One region of the Kitasatospora sp. NPDC059160 genome, then DNA from elsewhere that is predicted to be linked to it. Evidence: riboswitches for the same ligand, from Rfam matches in the RefSeq annotation. Region 1 holds a riboswitch; the other holds the start of a gene.
What was found. A riboswitch is a leader RNA that binds a small molecule or an ion and turns the genes downstream of it on or off. The one in region 1 is predicted to bind glycine.
Positions count from the first base shown of each region.

Region 2: linked by a shared signal. The riboswitch ahead of gcvP (aminomethyl-transferring glycine dehydrogenase) and the one ahead of gcvT (glycine cleavage system aminomethyltransferase GcvT) in region 1 are both predicted to bind glycine.

Region 1 covers NZ_JBHZCN010000004.1:145,507-154,695, reverse strand. Annotated here, with positions in the region: gene ACFXOZ_RS03055 (ABC transporter permease) at 1-788, opposite strand, end outside; gene ACFXOZ_RS03050 (ABC transporter substrate-binding protein) at 888-2,657, opposite strand; gene ACFXOZ_RS03045 (ABC transporter permease) at 2,723-3,712, opposite strand; gene ACFXOZ_RS03040 (enhanced serine sensitivity protein SseB C-terminal domain-containing protein) at 4,169-5,119, opposite strand; gene ACFXOZ_RS03035 (enhanced serine sensitivity protein SseB C-terminal domain-containing protein) at 5,235-6,032, opposite strand; glycine riboswitch at 6,219-6,323, shown strand; gene gcvT (glycine cleavage system aminomethyltransferase GcvT) at 6,570-7,691, shown strand; gene gcvH (glycine cleavage system protein GcvH) at 7,791-8,171, shown strand; gene glyA (serine hydroxymethyltransferase) at 8,255-9,189, shown strand, end outside.
Region 2 covers NZ_JBHZCN010000055.1:48,646-57,834, reverse strand. Annotated here, with positions in the region: gene ACFXOZ_RS23560 (MFS transporter) at 1-674, opposite strand, end outside; gene ACFXOZ_RS23555 (PRC and DUF2382 domain-containing protein) at 846-1,967, opposite strand; glycine riboswitch at 2,191-2,294, shown strand; gene gcvP (aminomethyl-transferring glycine dehydrogenase) at 2,531-5,431, shown strand; gene ACFXOZ_RS23545 (DUF5999 family protein) at 5,576-5,767, opposite strand; gene ACFXOZ_RS23540 (hypothetical protein) at 6,175-6,747, opposite strand; gene ACFXOZ_RS23535 (glutamate--cysteine ligase) at 7,124-8,629, shown strand; gene ACFXOZ_RS23530 (CPBP family intramembrane glutamic endopeptidase) at 8,706-9,189, shown strand, end outside.

The sequences.
Region 1 (9,189 bases):
GTGACGATCGGGGTGAGCGCGGAGCGCAGGCCGTGCTTGACCACCACCTTGCGCTCGGCCAGGCCCTTGGCCCGGGCGGTGCGGATATAGTCCTCGCTCATCGTCTCCAGCATTCCGGCGCGGGTGAGCCGGGCGTAGAGCGCGGAGTAGAGGAAGGCCAGCGAGACCCACGGGAGGATCAGGTTGCGGGCCCACATCAGCGGGTCGGCGGAGAAGTCGACGTACTCCAGGTTGTCCAGGATCGGCCACTCGTAGCTGAACACGGTCAGCAGCAGGGCGCCGGTGAAGAAGACCGGGAGCGAGACGCCGGCCAGGGCGATGCCCATGGAGAGCCGGTCGAAGATCGAGCGCGGCTTGAGGGCGGAGATCACGCCGGTGGTGACGCCGGAGACCAGCCAGAGCACCGCCGCGCCGATGGCGAGCGAGATGGTGACCGGGATCCGGCTGGTCATCTCCGGCCAGACCTCCAGGTGGTTCTTGAAGGAGTAGCCGAAGCAGGGCACGTGGCAGGTGGCCGGTTCCGGGCCGAACTTGTACTCGGCGCCGGTGACCAGCGCCTTGAGGAAGTTCCAGTACTGGGTGTACAGCGGCTGGTCGAAGCCGAGGTTCTGCTTGACCGCCTGGATCGCCTCGGGCGAGGGGTTCTTCCCGATGTACTGCGCGGCCAGCTGGTCGGTGGTCTCGCCGGCGATGCGCGGGAGCAGGAAGAAGATCGCGAAGGTGACCGCGCTGACGACGACCAGCAGCGCCGCGGCCGCGAGGATCCTGCGGATGATGTAGGCAAACACAGTTGGGCGGCTCCGGCGGCCCGCCGCCGTCCGGGGTCTTCCGGACGGCGGCGGGCGCCGCTGCCTTCACCTGCCTTCAGGGATGCGGAGCCAGGCTCTTTACTTGGTGGTGCCGATGTTCAGGTAGTCGTACTCACCCGAGAAGGCCGGGGTGGACGCCAGGTTGGTGGCGCTGTCCGGGCGGTACAGGAAGACCTTGAAGTCCGTCAGCGGGACGTACACCGCGTTCTCCATGACCTTCTTGTCGATGTCGCCGTAGATCTTCTCGCGGGCGGCCCGGTCCGGGTTGACCGCGGCGTCGTCCAGCATCTTGTTGACGGCCGGGTCGTTCAGCTGGGCCAGGTTGCTGTTGCCGGAGGCCTTGATCGCGCGGCCGTCGACGATCTGCTGCAGGAAGCCGTAGCCGGTCGGCCAGTCGGCGCCCCACTGCATCATCATCAGACCGATGTTGTGGTCCTGGGTGTACTGCGGCGCACCGGCCGAGTCGGTCAGGTACTTGCCCTGCGGGAACTGCTGGATCTCGGCGTTGATGCCGATGTTCTTGAGCTGCGCCTGGATCGCGGTGGCCGCGGCGACCTCGGTCGCGCGCTCGGTGCGGGCGGACAGCACGGTGGTGAAGCCGCCGTCCTTGCCGCAGGCCTTCAGGGCGTCCTTGGCCTTGGCCTGGTCGCCCTTGTTGTCCTTGGTCTCGAACAGGTTGAAGTCCTGGTGGCCCGGGATGTCCGGCGGGAGCACGGTGTTGGCCACCTGGCCGCGGATCGGGCCGCCGAGCGCGGTCTGCACCGCGACCTTGTCGACCGCGAACTGGACGGCCTTGCGGCACTCGATGTTGTCGAACGGCGCGACCTTGGTGTTGATCGCCATGTAGACCAGGCGGCCGCCGTAGGCGTTGTCGGTCTTCGCCTTGAGCTTCGGGTCGCGCAGGATCTGCGCCTGGGTCTGCGGGTCGACGCCGCCGCCGACCAGGTCGACCTGGGCGTTGCCGGCCAGCAGGTCCTTGTCGATGGTGGCCTGGTCGATGTTCATCTTGAGCACGATCTTGTCCGCGAGCTGCTTGCGGATCGGGTCGGTGCTCTTGTCCCAGTTGGTGTTCGGGACCAGGACGGCCTGCTTGCCGTCCTCGTAGGACTGGAACTTGTAGGTGCCCGAGGAGACGACGTGCTTCACGTAGTCGGCACCGGTGTCCTTGGCCTGCGGGACCGGCACCGTCTGCGGGGCGCTGACCAGGTAGTCGAAGTCCGCGAAGGGGTGCTGCAGGTGGAAGACGATCGTGGTGTCGTCCGGCGTCTCGATCGACTTGAGGTCGCCGGTCTTGTCCTTGTACGGACCCTGGTACGGCGTGGGGTTGTCGACCAGCAGGTCGTGGAAGTACGTCGGGCCGTTGGAGTTCACCTCGGGCGCGAAGTTCGAGCGCTCCACGGCGTACTTGACGTCCTTGGAGCTGATCGGGGTGCCGTCGTCGTACTTGAGGCCGGCGCGCAGCTTGTACGTCCAGGTCAGGCCGTCCGCGCTGGGCTGGCCCAGCGACTCGGCGAGGTCCGGGACCAGCTTGTTGCCGTCCGCGCCGGCGGCCGGGTTGAAGGTGGTCAGCGGACGCCCGTACAGGCGCGAGAAGTTGTAGATGTAGGCGTAGTAGGTGTTGCCCGGGTCGAGGGAGTCCGGGGTGCCCTTCATCTCGTAGGTGACCGTCCCGCCCTTCTTGTCCGAGGCGTTGACGATCTGCTTGGTGGCCGCGTCGGCGCCGCCACCGTTGGAGTCGGCCGAGTTGGAGCTTCCGCTGGCGCTCTTCGGGCTGGACGAGCAGCCGGTGACGACCAGGACCGCGGCAGCGGCCACGGCGGTCAACGCGACGGTACGGGACCTACGCATGGGTGGGATCAACCCCTTGAGGATGTGGAGGAGGGAGGGCCTGGCGCCTGCGCATTGACGCAGGGTCAGTTGCTCTTGGGATCGAGGGCGTCACGCAGCCCGTCGCCGAGCAGGTTGAACGCGAGCACGGTGATGAAGATCGCGACACCGGGGACCACCATGTACTGGGGGTCGACCTGGTAGTAGTTCTTCGCGTCCGCCAGCATGCCGCCCCAGGAGGCCTGCGGGGGCTGGATGCCGACGCCGAGGAAGCTCAGCCCGGCCTCGAAGAGGATGTTGGTCGGGATCAGCAGGGTCGAGTAGACCAGGATCGGGCCGACCAGGTTGGGCAGCAGTTCCTTGAACAGGATGAACGGGCCGCGCGCACCGAGGCTGCGGGCCGCGTGGACGAACTCCCGCTCGCGCAGCGAGAGGGTCTGTCCGCGCACGATCCGGCCCATGTAGGGCCAGTTGAAGAAGCCGATCACGAAGATCAGCACCAGGATGTGCAGCGGCAGGCCGTGCAGGCCGAACGCGCCGCCCTGGAGCGAGGCGGAGATCGCGATGGCGAACAGCAGCAGCGGGAACGCCAGGAAGACGTCCATCAGTCGGCTGATCAGGGTGTCCACCCAGCCGCCGTAGTAGCCGGCCATCACTCCGAGCACGGTGCCGATGGTGTTGGAGAGCACGGTCGCGCCGAAGGCGACCAGCAGGGAGACCCAGGAGCCGTCGACCACGCGGGAGAGCAGGTCACGGCCCTGCAACGGGTCGATGCCGAGCAGGTGGTCCCCGCTCATCCCGCCCCAGTCCCCGAGCGGGAGTCCGCCGAGGTTGGCGTCCAGCAGGTCCGGGTTCGGCTGGTCGGGGTCGAGCCCGAACAGGGCCTCGATCGGGCCGGACAGGACGGCCAGGAGGATCAGCAGGATCACCACGACGCCGCCGGCGACGGCGGCCTTGTCCCGCTTGAAGCGGGTCCAGGCGATCCGACCGAGGGAGCGGCCCTCGATCGTCTTGGCCGGGCTCGGGGAGGCGGGCGCCTCGGGTTCGTTCCCGGCGGTAGTGATGGGTGCGGTCATGGTCAGTTGGTCCCCTCGCCGACGGTGGCCGGCCCACGGGTGCCGGGCGCCGGCTTCGGCGGTACGGCTGCGGACGTGCGGAGGTGCTAGGAGCAGGTGGTCGCGGCAGTGCGTCGTGCACGGGCAATGCCTCCACGCGGGATGGGCGTCGCGTGGATCGAGCGGTCGGCGTGCGCGTTCACCTTCGTGGGGTTTCCAGTACGCGCGATGCGTTGCGCAGAACTCTCTGTCATCCGAACTGGCTTGCGCCAGCCCTGACAACCGACAGATGCCCAACTGTGATCTGCCTGCATGCACGCCTCCGATCTTCGGCATATACCTCTTCACATGGGTGTAACTGCCATGTCAAGCTGCCTCTGCGGAGAGTGGGGAAATTCGTCCGGAAAGCACCGAAGCCGACCTGATGGTGAATCAAGTCGGCTTCGGGTGACAGATTGTGGTTATCGGGTTTGGTGATCAGCGCCCGGGGTAGCCGGGCCACTGCGGCTGGGCCGGCTGCCCCCAGCCCGGCGCGGGCGGCTGGGTGCCGTACGCGTAGCCCGGCATCGACTGCCCGGGTACCGGCCGGCCGGGCATCGACTGGCCCGGGTACGGCTGCGGCACCGGCGGGTACGGGCCGGTCTGCGGACGCCCGGCCTCCCGGTCGAAGAACGGCCGCGCGTTGGCGCGCATCCACAGCGCCACCGGGTCGAACTCGTCCGCCATCGCCACCGTGGACACCGCGAGCCCCTCCGGGGCCACCGCGATCGCGCGCTGCATCAGCGCCCGCACCGCCTCCACGGCCGGCGGCGAACTCTCGTACAGGTCCAGGCCGATCGCCAGGTACGGCTCCCCCACCGCCGGCTGCACCCAGGCCCGGCGCAGCGCCCGCACCGCGCGCACCTCACCGGCCTGCCGCTCCAGCAGCGCGAAGAACTGCTGCGCGTCGACCTGCGGCTCGCTCAGCTTCAACGGACCGGCCGGCAGCCGGTCCAGGCCCGCGGCGACCCGCCGCAGGTCCGCCCAGGGCACGCCGACCCCGCCGCCCGGCGCGTGCGGGTTCAGCCACAGGCCCCAGCGGGTGCGGTACAGCGAGGCGGCGATCTCCCGCCCCGAGATGACCTCGTGGGCCCGCGCCCAGCCGGAGGCCGTCAGCTGCTCGGGCGAGGTGACGGCCGGCGCGTAGCCGTGACCGCTGATCTCCATGTTCCCGTACTGCGCGTCCGGGCTGCCCGGCGTGCCGTGCCAGAGCAGCATCCAGACCTGGCCGTCGGCCAGCGCGTGCAGCAGCCGCTCGTACGCGTCGAAGCGCTCCGGCGCGACCTCGCGCAGAGCCTGCTCCAACCCGCCCGGGTCCGCGCCCGGGCGCCCGGCCGGTGCCTGGCCCCAGGGCCCCGGCGCCCCGCCCGCTCCCGTTCCCGCACTCATGCGCCCACCTCGCCGCGCCTCTTTCCTGAACCCGCCGGCCCGTCAGCCGCCTGCACGCACCCTATGGCGCGGCACCGGCCGCCGCCACGGCGACGTGCCTGTGAAGGATCCCCGCTCACACCCGCGAGTAGAAGGGCATGACCCGGGTCGACAGCCACTCGACCACCGGGTCGTCGGCGAGGTCGAGCAGCACGAGGTGGACGCCACCCGGCAGCGGTGCGGTTCCCAGGGCTCGGCCGAGCGCCTCGTTCACCGCCCCCGGGTCGGCCGGGGCCGCCGGATCGAGCTGCACGCCCACGAACATCACGGTCGGCTCGCCCTCGATGCTGGCCAGCGCCCGGCGCGCGGTCAACACCCCCGGCAGGGCCGACAGTTCGGCCCGGCAGGCGGCCAGGAAGTGCTCCGGGTCCTCGCCCGGCACCGGCTCGCGCAGGGCCACCCGGCCGCCGGTCGGCCCCTCCGGCTGCTGCTCCCAGCGGTCCTCCCGGGGGCCGCGGCGCAGCTCCGCCACGCCCTGCGGCGGCACCGGGATGCCCACCGCCGCCTCCGGGTTGACCGCGATGCCCACGCCCAGCGGCAGCCCGCGGGCGAACTCCCAGGCCGGCGCGACGGCGAAGGCCATCCCCGGCGCCTGCTGCAGGAACACCTCCTGCGAGGAGAACACCGGTACGTACGGGGCCCCGGCCAGCTCGACGGTCGGCAGGTCCAGCGACTGCCCGGCCGGGTCGCCCCCGGCCGGCAGCGGGATCCACACCTGGCTGCGGGCCAGCACCTCGATCACCCGCGGGGTCGCCCCCGGGTCGCCCAGCGCGGCCGTCAGCACCTGCTCCAGCTCGTTCGCGGGCCACGCGCCGCCCGACGGCGCCGCCTGCGGCCCGCCCCACCCCTGCTGCTGCTCCACCGGGTACTCCATGCGCCGCCGATCCGGCCCAGGGCCGGGTCGGCCGCCCACTGCTGCGCCGACGCGATGATTTTAGGGCCCGGGTCCGCCCGACCGCGGTGTGACCGGGTCCCCTCTCCCCTCCTCCGCGAGGACGTGCCATGATGTGCGCGTCCGACGGCATGCGCCGCGGGCCCCCACAACTCCACACCGGCCGCTCGAACCCGCGCGGGAGAGCCCGGAATGCCCCTCGGGGGGCACAGCCGGCGCCGAAGGAGCAAGTCCTCCCCGGAATCTCTCAGGCCCCCCTACCGCGCGGGTTAGGCACATCTGGAAAGCGGCGCACGACCCGGTCGCGCGCCCACCCACGGTGCAAGCCGCCGTCCTGTCCCCGATGCTGGAACCAGCCGACGCTGGTGCCGGCTGCGGGCAGGTGGGCGGTGAAGCTCTCAGGTTCGACGACAGATGGGGAGACCCACGCCGCCGCATGCCCGCGCGCGGGGTCGGTCCCCGAGCGGGTCCGGTCCGGCGCGCGCACCCCTGAGTGCCCCGACCGAGGAGTTCCTGGCCATGTCGTCCCTCCGCCTCACCGCGCTCGACGCGCTGCACCGCGCCCTCGGCGCGACCATGACCGACTTCGCCGGCTGGGACATGCCGCTGCGTTACGGCAGTGAGCGCGAGGAGCACCTCGCGGTCCGCACCAAGGCCGGTCTGTTCGACCTCTCGCACATGGGCGAGATCACCGTCACCGGCCCGCAGGCCGGCGAGATGCTGGACCACGCGCTGGTCGGCTTCGTCTCCGCGCTCGGCGAGCTGCGCGCCCGCTACACCATGATCTGCGCCGAGGACGGCGGCATCCTGGACGACCTGATCGTCTACCGGCTGCGCGAGGACGCCTTCCTGGTCGTCGCCAACGCCTCCAACGCCCAGCTGGTGCTGGACGAGCTGATCGCCCGGGCCAAGGGCTTCGACGCCGTCGTCACCGACGACCGCGACACCTACGCGCTGATCGCCGTCCAGGGCCCGGAGGCCACCGCGATCCTGGCCGAGACCACCGACGCCGACCTGCCCGGCCTCAAGTACTACGCGATCCTCCCCGCCACCGTGGCCGGCCGGGAGGTGCTGCTGGCCCGCACCGGCTACACCGGCGAGGACGGCTTCGAGATCTTCTGCGCCCCGGCCGACGCCGAGCCGGTCTGGCGGGCGCTGACCGCCGCCGGCGAGGGCCGCGGCCTGGTCCCGTGCGGCCTGTCCTGCCGCGACACGCTGCGCCTGGAGGCGGGCATGCCGCTGTACGGGCACGAGCTGTCCACCGACCTGACCCCGTTCGACGCCGGCCTGGGCCGGGTCGTGCGCTTCGACAAGACCACCAACGAGGGCGCGTTCGTCGGCCGCAGGGCGCTGGAGCAGGCCGCCGCCGCGGCCGAGACCAACCCCCCGAAGGTGCTGGTCGGCCTGGTGTCCGAGGGCAAGCGGGTCCCGCGCGCGGAGTACACGGTGGTCTCCACCGAGGGCGCCCCGATCGGCCGGATCACCTCGGGCGCGCCGTCCCCCACGCTGGGCAAGCCGATCGCGATGGCCTACGTGGACGCGGCCCACGCCGCCCCCGGCTCCACCGTCGCGGTGGACGTCCGCGGCAAGCACGAGCCGGTCCAGGTCGTGGCGCTGCCGTTCTACAAGCGCGCCCGCTGAGGCCGTCGCCGCCCCTCGTTTTCCCATCGGCGCACGTCGGAGCCGTCCGTGCGGCGGCCCGCTGCGTCGTACCCGCTTCCCATCCTGGAGAATGACGCCATGAGCAACCCCCAGCACCTGCAGTACACCAAGGAGCACGAGTGGCTGACCGCCGCCGAGGACGGTGTCTCGACGGTCGGCATCACCAAGCACGCCGCCGACGCGCTCGGTGACATCGTCTACGTGCAGCTCCCCGAGGTCGGCGACACGGTGACCGCCGGCGAGACCTGTGGCGAGCTGGAGTCGACCAAGTCGGTCAGCGACCTGTACTCCCCGGTGACCGGCGAGGTCACCGAGGTCAACCAGGACGTCCTGGACGACAACAGCCTGGTCAACAGCGCCCCGTTCGAGGGCGGCTGGCTGTTCAAGGTCCGCGTGGAGGCCACCGACACGCTGCTCAGCGCCGCCGAGTACGACGCGCTCACCCACGCCGAGGGCTGAGCCCCGCCGGGACGGGCCGCAGCACGGCGGTCCGTCCCGCTCTCCCACCGTCCCTCCGCTCTCCTCCCCGGGAAGACCACACCATGACGGTTCTCAACCAGTCCCTGCACGCCCTCGACCCGGAGATCGCCGCCGCGGTCGACGCCGAGCTGCACCGCCAGCAGACCACGCTGGAGATGATCGCCTCCGAGAACTTCGCCCCGGTGGCGGTCATGGAGGCCCAGGGTTCGGTGCTCACCAACAAGTACGCCGAGGGTTACCCCGGCCGCCGGTACTACGGCGGTTGCGAGCACGTCGACGTGGTCGAGCAGATCGCGATCGACCGGGTGAAGGCCCTGTTCGGCGCCGAGCACGCCAACGTCCAGCCGCACTCGGGCGCGCAGGCCAACGCCGCCGCGATGTTCGCGCTGATCCAGCCGGGCGACACCATCCTGGGCCTGAGCCTGGCCCACGGCGGTCACCTGACCCACGGCATGAAGATCAACTTCTCCGGCAAGCTCTACAACGTGGCCGCCTACCACGTCGACGAGAAGACCGGCCAGGTCGACATGGCCGAGGTCGAGCGCCTGGCCAAGGAGCACCAGCCGAAGCTGATCATCGCCGGCTGGTCCGCCTACCCGCGCCAGCTGGACTTCGCCGCGTTCCGCCGGGTCGCCGACGAGGTCGGCGCGCTGCTCATGGTGGACATGGCGCACTTCGCCGGCCTGGTGGCCGCGGGCCTGCACCCGAACCCGGTGCCGTACGCGGACGTGGTCACCACCACGACCCACAAGACCCTGGGCGGCCCGCGCGGCGGCGTCATCCTGTCCAAGGCCGAGTGGGCCAAGAAGATCAACTCCGCGGTCTTCCCGGGCCAGCAGGGCGGTCCGCTGGAGCACGTGATCGCGGGCAAGGCCGTCGCCTTCAAGGTCGCCGCCTCGGAGGACTTCAAGGAGCGCCAGGAGCGCACCCTGGAGGGCGCCAAGATCCTCGCCGAGCGCCTGCTCCAGGCCGACGTCGCCGAGGCCGGCGCCTCGGT
Region 2 (9,189 bases), on a different contig from region 1:
TGGCTGACCGCGACCAGCAGGGCGGAGAGCCAGCCGGCCAGGGTGAGCGCGCCGAGCGGGTCGGCGCCGCCCTCCTTGTCGGTCACCGGGTCGGTCGGGACCCGGAAGGCGACCAGGGCGATGGCGAGCAGGCCGAAGGCCAGGCCCATCCAGAAGATCGACTTGTAGTTCCAGTGCTCCAGCAGCAGGCCGGTCGCGACCAGGCCGAGGCCGGAGCCGACGCCCATCGAGGCGCTGATGGCGGCGACGCCGCCGGTCACCTTCTGCTTGGGCAGCTCGTCACGGACGATGCTGATCGCCAGCGGCATCACGCCACCGCCGGCGCCCTGGAGGACGCGGGCGACGATCAGCCAGGTGAAGGAGTGGGTGCAGACGGCCAGCGCCGAACCGGCGATCAGGCCGGCCAGCGAGATCAGCAGCATGGGCTTGCGGCCCCGGAGGTCGCCGAAGCGGCCCAGCAGGGGAGTCAGCACGGCCGCGGACAGCAGGTTGGCGGTCATCAGCCAGGTGATGTTCGACCCGGAGACGTCCAGTTCCTTGGCCAGCGACGGCAGGATCGGGACGACCGCGGTCTGCACCACGCTGAAGGACAGCATCGCCAGGATGAGGGCCGGCAGGACCCGGGCGTTGCTCTGCTTCTCGGCCGCAGTGGTGGGCTGTGGTGCCTCACTCACGGTTGCTTCCTCCCGTACATAGTGAATGAACTCAAGTAACTGTGCGGGTGGATAGTTCATGATGTCAAATATCGAGTGGTTAAGGTTTGGCAAAGTGGGGAACTACGGCGCAACACGAGGGCCCCGGACCGGAGTCCGGGGCCCTCGTGGAACGGGCGGAGATCGGGGAGGTCAGGCCAGCGGGCGCAGGGCGGCGGGCCGGGGGCCGTCGGCCGCGTGGACGAGCGCCTCGCCCGCCTCGGCCGGTGCGGTGGCGGCCGTGTCGTCGTGGACCTCGACGTGCTCGCGGCGGAGCTCGTCCCGGACCACCTCCTCCTCCGTGTAGCGCTCCACCACCAGGCGGACCCGCTCGATCGGGGCGAGGTACTTGCGGACCACCGGCCGCTCCTCACGGAGGGTCACCTCCTCGACCGCCTCGTCGATCTCCTTCTCGGTCAGCGAGGCCAGCTCGGCCTCGCCGACCGGCATCCGCTCCACCCGGACCCGCTCGCGGACCACCGGGACGCGGCGCTCGACCTGCTCGCTGGTCACGTACTTGCGCAGCTTCGCGGTGCCCAGCACGTGCCACTCGGTGGTGATGTCCAGCCGCTCCTCGCGGCAGGTGATCTCGACCGGGCCGCTGGGGGCCGAGGAGGCGGCGGTGCCGTTCGCGGCCGGGGTGGTCGCGGCGGGCTGCGGCTTCGGCTCGGCCACGTGGGCGGCGGCCGGCGCGAGGACGGTGCCGTTGGCGATCGGTGCGGGGGTGCTGAGGGTCCGCACGTGGGCCTCCGTGGCGGTGTCGGTGCTGGTGTGGGTCGTGCCGGTGCTGGTCATGGTGGTCGTGCCCGTCGCGGTCGCGGTCGCGGTCGTGGCCGGGTCGGGGTCGGGGTCGGGGGAGTGGAAGGCGATCGGCTTGGCGGCCGCGGCGGCCGTGGTGGTGCCGAAGTCGAGGTCCGGCCGGTCGTCCCGGGCGGGCTCCGTGGTGGCCGGACGGCCGTCCGCGGGGGTGTCGAGGCCGTAGTAGCGGTAGAGCTGGAGCTCCTGGGCCGGCGACAGGTGCTGGCCCACGCCGAAGTCCGGCGAGTCCTTCACCAGCGACTTGTCGTACGGCACCCGGAGCTCCTCGCCGGAGAACTCGCTCGTGGTGAGCGGGACGAAGGCGTCCCGGCCGAAGATGCCGGTGCGGACGGCCGCCCACTCCGGATGCCCGGTGGCGTCGTCCAGGTACACCTCGTCCACCGTGCCGATCTTGTCCCCGTTGCGGTCGACCGCCTTGTGGCCGATGAGGTCCCTGGGGTCGATGTCGGTCTGCACTCTTTCCTCCAAGCGCTGCGCCTGCGGAACTCCCGCAGGTGAGGCGGCCGGAGCACCCGTCCCGTCCGCCACTTCACACCAAAAGCCATCAATCGGACGCGCGCGACCGGGGTGCGCCGGACGGGCTTCGCGCTGGGCCGTCCGGGGGACGCGCGTAGACCCGGAGTGACCGGACGCACCCGTGATCGGAAGCCCTCCCGCTGGTACCCTGGGCCGCGACCGCCGAGCCCGCTCGGGAGAGTCCCCGACAGTGAAAACCGCTGGTCGGGGCGCCGAAGGAGCAACTCCTCCCCGGAATCTCTCAGGCATCCGTACCGTGCGGGATAGGTCACTCTGGAAAGCAGGGCAGGACCGCCGGCGCGGGAGCCGACGATCACCACCCTCACCGACGGTGCAAGCCGACGGCGCGCCATCGCGCGGCGTGCGGGCGAAGCTCTCAGGTCCCGATGACAGAGGGGGAGGCCTTTCGGGTCCGCCCGCCCAGGTCGGTCCGCTGTCCGCAGCGGCGCGACCGGCCGGCGTGCGTACCCCCGCCGGTCCGTGACCAGGAGGCCTCGACCACCATGAACGCCCAGCCGAACGCGGGACGCCCCACCAGCGCCTCGACCCTCACCGAGCTTGAGCTGGCCAGCCCCTTCGAGAACCGCCACATCGGCCCCGACGCCGCCGCGCAGGAGAAGATGCTGGCCTCCGTCGGCTACGGCTCGCTGGACGAGCTCGCCGCCACCGCCGTTCCCGAGGCGATCCGCTCCATCACCGCCCTGGACCTGCCCGCCGGCCGCAGCGAGGCGCAGGTCCTCGCCGAGCTGCGCGAGCTGGCCGGCCGCAACCAGGTGCTCCAGCCGATGATCGGCCTGGGCTACTACGGCACCTTCACCCCGCCGGTGATCCTGCGCAACGTCATGGAGAACCCGGCCTGGTACACCGCGTACACCCCGTACCAGCCGGAGATCTCGCAGGGCCGCCTGGAGGCCCTGCTCAACTTCCAGACCCTGGTCTCCGACCTGACCGGTCTGCCCACCTCCGGCTCCTCGCTGCTGGACGAGGGCACCGCGGCCGCCGAGGCGATGGCGCTGGCCCGCCGCGTCACCAAGGTCAAGGGCGGCGTCTTCCTGGTCGACGCCGAGACCCTGCCGCAGACCGTCGCGGTGATCAACACCCGCGCCGTGCCGACCGGCGTCGAGGTCGTCGTCGCCGACCTGTCCGAGGGCATCCCGGCCGAGATCGCCGAGCGCGGCGTCTTCGGCGTGCTGCTGCAGTACCCGGGCGCCACCGGCGTGGTCCGCGACCTCACCGCGGTGATCGAGCAGGCGCACGGCCTGGGCGCGATCGTCGCCGTCGCCGCCGACCTCCTGGCGCTGACCCTGCTCAAGTCCCCGGGCGCGCTGGGCGCCGACATCGCCTGCGGCACTTCGCAGCGCTTCGGCGTCCCGATGGGCTTCGGCGGCCCGCACGCCGGCTACCTCTCGGTGCGCGCCGAGTACGCCCGCTCGCTGCCCGGCCGCCTGGTCGGCGTCTCCGTCGACGCCGACGGCAACCGCGCCTACCGCCTGGCCCTGCAGACCCGCGAGCAGCACATCCGCCGCGAGAAGGCCACCAGCAACATCTGCACCGCCCAGGTGCTGCTCGCCGTGATGGCCTCGATGTACGCCGTCTACCACGGCCCGGACGGCCTGGCCGACATCGCCCGCCGCACCCACCGCTACGCCGCCGCCCTCGCCGAGGGCCTGCGGGCCGGCGGCGTCGAGCTGCTGCACGGCGAGTTCTTCGACACCGTCACCGCCGTCGTCCCGGGCCGCGCCGCCGAGATCGCCGCCGCCGCCCGCGCCAACGGCATCAACGTGTTCCAGGACGGCGAGGACCGGATCTCGGTCTCCGCCGACGAGACCACCACCCGCGAGCACCTGGCCGGCGTCTGGGCCGCGTTCGGCGTCCCCGCGGTCGAGGTCGCCGAGGCCGCCGACGCGCTGCCGGCCGCGCTGCTGCGCGAGGACGAGTACCTGACCCACCCGGTCTTCCACAGCCACCGCTCGGAGACCGCCATGCTGCGCTACCTGCGCCGCCTGTCGGACCGGGACTACGCGCTGGACCGCGGCATGATCCCGCTGGGCTCCTGCACCATGAAGCTCAACGCCACCACCGAGATGGAGGCGGTGACCTGGCCGGAGTTCGGCCAGCTGCACCCCTTCGCGCCGGTCGACCAGGCCGCGGGCTACCTGACCCTGATCCGCCAGCTGGAGCAGCAGCTCGTCGAGGTCACCGGCTACGACGCCGTCTCGATCCAGCCGAACGCCGGCTCCCAGGGCGAGCTGGCCGGCCTGCTGGCCGTCCGCGCCTACCACCACGCCAACGGTGACGCCCAGCGCGACGTCTGCCTGATCCCGTCCTCGGCGCACGGCACCAACGCCGCCTCCGCGGTGATGGCCGGCATGCGCGTGGTCGTGGTGAAGACCCTGGTCGACGGCGACGTGGACGTCGAGGACCTCAAGGCCAAGATCGAGCAGCACCGCGACAACCTGTCGGTGCTGATGGTCACCTACCCGTCGACCCACGGCGTGTACGAGACCCAGATCACCGACATCTGCGCCCTGGTGCACGAGGCCGGCGGCCAGGTGTACGTCGACGGCGCCAACCTGAACGCCCTGGTCGGCCTGGCCAAGCCGGGCAAGTTCGGCGCGGACGTCTCGCACCTGAACCTGCACAAGACCTTCTGCATCCCGCACGGCGGCGGCGGCCCGGGCGTCGGCCCGGTCGCGGTGCGCGCCCACCTGGCGCCGTACCTGCCGAACCACCCGCTCCAGGAGGAGGCCGGCCCGGCCACCGGCGTCGGCCCGATCTCGGCCGCGCCGTGGGGCTCGGCGGCGATCCTGCCGATCTCCTGGGCGTACGTCCGGCTGATGGGCGGCGAGGGCCTCAAGCACGCGACCCAGGTCGCCGTGCTGAACGCCAACTACATCGCCAAGCGCCTCGCGCCGCACTTCCCGGTGCTCTACACCGGCCCGGGCGGGCTGGTCGCGCACGAGTGCATCATCGACCTGCGCCCGCTGACCAAGGAGACGGGCGTGACGGTGGACGACATCGCCAAGCGCCTGATCGACTACGGCTTCCACGCGCCGACGATGTCCTTCCCGGTGGCCGGCACGCTGATGATCGAGCCGACCGAGTCCGAGGACCTGCACGAGATCGACCGGTTCTGCGACGCGATGATCGAGATCCGCGGCGAGATCGACAAGGTCGGCTCGGGCGAGTGGGCGGCCGACGACAACCCGCTGCGCAACGCCCCGCACACCGCCGCCGTGCTGGCCGGCGACTGGGCGCACGGCTACTCGCGGCAGGAGGCGGTCTTCCCGGCGGGCGTGAACCCGGCGGACAAGTACTGGCCGCCGGTGAGCCGGATCGACGGCGCGTACGGCGACCGCAACCTGGTCTGCTCCTGCCCGCCGCTGGACGAGTACGGCGTCTGATCGACCGCGCAGGAACGAGGCAGGGCCCCGGCAGAACGTTTCTGCCGGGGCCCTGCCCTTGTGTGCTGTCCGGGTGTCGGACGGGTTACCGCGTGGGCTCGGGCCGTGGCGGCGCGGGCGGTGGGGCGGCGGGGCGGCGTGGGCTCAGGCTGCGTGGGCGACCGGGCGGCGCGGGGCGATCACCCGGCCGTCGGGCAGCAGTTCTCCGGTGTCCTCGAACAGGAGGACGCCGTTGCAGAGCAGGCTCCAGCCCTGCTCCGGGTGGCAGGCCACCGGCTCGGCCGCTTCGCGGTCCTCGGACTCGGCCGTCGGGCACTCAGGACGGTGCTGGCACATACGCGTACCCTCGCTTCGCTCTGCGATCCTCCCCGTGGTGCGGTTCCCGGAGGTCGAGCCGTCCGGGGCCGCCGTGGTGGTCGGATCCTGTCCGCGTGCCGGCCAGGTTTGGCCAGCACTCAAGTGGGTAGGACAGGGGGTCCTTCCACGCTGGTTCCCAGTGTCGGCATCTGCGGACGCGCGCGCAGCAATTTCGTGACATGCGCCACAACTCCGGGGCAGAGATCACCCGTTCAGGTGGGGCCGGGGAGAAATCGCGCACCAGTGGGCCAGTCGGGGCATGGCCCGAGAGGGCCATGGCGGATGGCCCGTCCGGGTAGTGGCCGTTCGGGTGAGGGCGGCGGGCGGGGCGGGCGCGGCGAAGGGCCGCCGGGCGCGGTGCCCGACGGCCGGTGCGGTGCGCGTCCTCAGGGGGAGCCGAGCAGCAGGGATCCGGCCAGCGGGGCGCGGGCGAGCAGCGGGAGCAGCTCGGCGGCCGGGTAGGCGCGGTGCGCGGTGACGCCGAGCGGGGCCGGGGCCAGCGGGATCAGCAGGTCGGTGGACGGGCCGGCGTCGGGGCTGTGCAGCCAGAGCGCGGTGGCGTACTGGCCGGGGAAGGTGAGCAGCCGGGGCTGGCGGCGGGAGCGGGAGCCCTGGGCGAGCTGCCAGGCCTCGCGCAGTGCCCGGACGGTGGAGGAGAGGTACGGGCCGGCGGTGAAGTGGGAGAAGGTGTGGCCCTCGGGGCTCTGCACCACCTCGGCGGCGGCGGCCACGTCGGGGCCGTCCTTGATCAGGAACCGCCAGCCGGTGCGCCGGGCGGCGGGCAGCTCGGGGCGCGGGCCGTCCAGGACGTGCACCGCGAGCGGGTGCGCGGGGAGCAGTGGACCGGTCGGGTGACGCAGCGCGGCGGCGGCGGGCTGGCGCAGCGCGGTCTCCGAGTCGAGCGCGCCCAGGACCGCGCGCAGGGCACTCGGTGGGGGCTGGGGGGTCTGCAGGGTCATGGCGGGGTCCGCCTCTCCAAGCGAGATCGGCGTGCGAGTGCGGCATACCGGCGCGGCTCGGCGCGTCCACGGTGACGGGGGCCGGCCTTGTCCGGTTGTGCAGGATCGCGGCGCCGGCGCGGTCTCCGCCGTCGATGAGGGACTCGGGGCGGGAGCGGACCGGCCGGAGCGCAGTGCGAACTCAGCGGCTTCATCGAACAAATGCGCAGGGTGATCTGTTTATCACAGGCGGTGGCGGCGGGCAAGTCTGCAGATGACCTGAATTCCCGTCAGATGCCTTGCAATGCAAGCCAGTACAAGCATTCGGGTATCGATCTTCGAGGTGGGCATGATGCTGGCACGGTCGACCGGCCGGGTGTCTCAGGAGGAGGGGACCGTGGGCGAGAAGGTCGTGGCGACACGGGCGGATCTGGCGGACCGGCAGCAGTACCGGCTCAAGCTCCAGGCCTGCCTCGACGCGCTCGGGCGGATGCTGCGCGAGGACCGCTTCGACCGGCCGCGGGCCGTGATGGGGCTGGAGATCGAGCTCAACCTGGCCGACGAACAGGGCCTGCCGGTCATGCGCAACGCCCAGGTGCTGAGCGCGATCGGGTCCAGCGACTTCCAGACCGAACTGGGCCAGTTCAACATCGAGGTCAACATCGTGCCGCACCGGCTCTGCGGGCACGTCTTCGAGGAACTGCGCGAGGAGATCGACACCGGGCTGCGGTACGCCGACCGGCAGGCGGCCGAGGCCGGCGCCCGGATCGTCATGGTGGGCATCCTGCCGACCCTGGAGAACGACCACACCGGGCTGGACGCGATGAGCCACAACCAGCGCTACAGCCTGCTCAGCGACCAGATCCTGGCCGCCCGGGGGGAGGACATCGCGCTGGACATCGAGGGCGTGGAGCACCTCCAGCTGGAGTCCATCACGATGGTCGCCGAGGCCGCCGCGACCTCGCTGCAACTGCACCTCCAGGTGACCCCGGAGCGGTTCTCCTCGGTGTGGAACGCCGCCCAGGCGATCTGCGGGCCGCAGCTGGCGCTCGGCGCCAACTCCCCCTTCCTGTTCGGACGGGAGCTGTGGCGGGAGACCCGGCCGGTGCTCTTCCAGCAGGCCTGTGACACCCGTTCGGCGGAGCTCAAGGCCCAGGGCGTGCGCCCGATCACCTGGTTCGGCGAGCGCTGGGTGGACTCGGCGTACGACCTGTTCGAGGAGAACCTGCGCTACTTCCCGGCGCTCCTGCCGATCTGCGACGACGAGGACCCGCTCAAGGTGCTGGCCTCCGGCGGCGCGCCCAGGCTCGCCGAGATGCGGCTGCACAACGGCACCATCTACCGCTGGAACCGCCCGGTGTACGACGTCTCCGGCGGGGTCGCGCACCTGCGGGTGGAGAACCGGGCGCTGCCGGCCGGGCCGACGGTGGCCGACACGCTGGCCAACGCCGCCTTCTACTACGGGCTGGTGCGGGTGCTCGCCGAGCAGCCCCGGCCGGTCTGGACCCGGCTGCCGTTCGAGCGGGCGGACGAGAACTTCCGCCAGGGCGCCCGGTACGGCATCGACGCGGTGTTCCAGTGGCCGCGCCCCGGCCGGGCCGGCCGCGGCGGCGGGCTGCAGACGGTGTCGGCGGTCGACCTGGTGCTCAACGAGCTCCTCCCGATGGCCTACCAGGGGCTGGACGAGTGGGGAGTGGAGCCCGCCGACCGGGACCGCTACCTGGGGATCATCGAGCAGCGCTGCCTGCGCCGCACCAACGGCGCCGCCTGGCAGAGCGCCACCTTCCACCGGTTGCGCGAGCAGTACGGCATGGACCGCCCGGCCGCGCTCGCCGCGATGACCAGGCGCTACGCCGAGCACATGCGCGGCGGCGAACCGGTGCACACCTGGCCGGTGGGCTGAGCCCGCCGCTGTGTCAGGATGATCGCTCCGGTCGTCGGCCGACGACCGGAGCGACCGTCCGTCCGCTGGAGCACCCGTGACGACCCGCCCGACCGTGCCGGAGACCGTGCGGCCCGACCGACGCCTGCTCGGCGTGGAACTGCTGGTCGTCCTCGGCCTCTCGCTCGGGGCCAGCGGGATCAGCGCGCTGATCAGCTTCGCGGGCTCGCTCACCGAACCGCTCCAGCTCGGGCAGCAGGTCGCCACCCTGAACGGCTCGCGCGCGCCCGGGCGGCCCTGGCTGGACCTGGTCTGGCAGCTGTACTACATCGGACGCGGGCTGATGCCGGTGGTGCTGGTCGGCTACCTGCTGGTGCGCGAGGGCGCCTCGCTGCGGGTGCTGGGCTTCGACCTGCGGGAGAAGCTGCGCGACCTGGGCCGGGGCGCGGCCGTCGCGGCGGCGATCGGCGGCTCCGGGCTGGTGCTGTACCTGGCCTCGCAGGCGGCCGGGTACAACCTGACGGTGGCGCCCTCCGGACTGCCGGACGTGTGGTGGCGGGTGCCGGTGCTGGTGCTGTCGG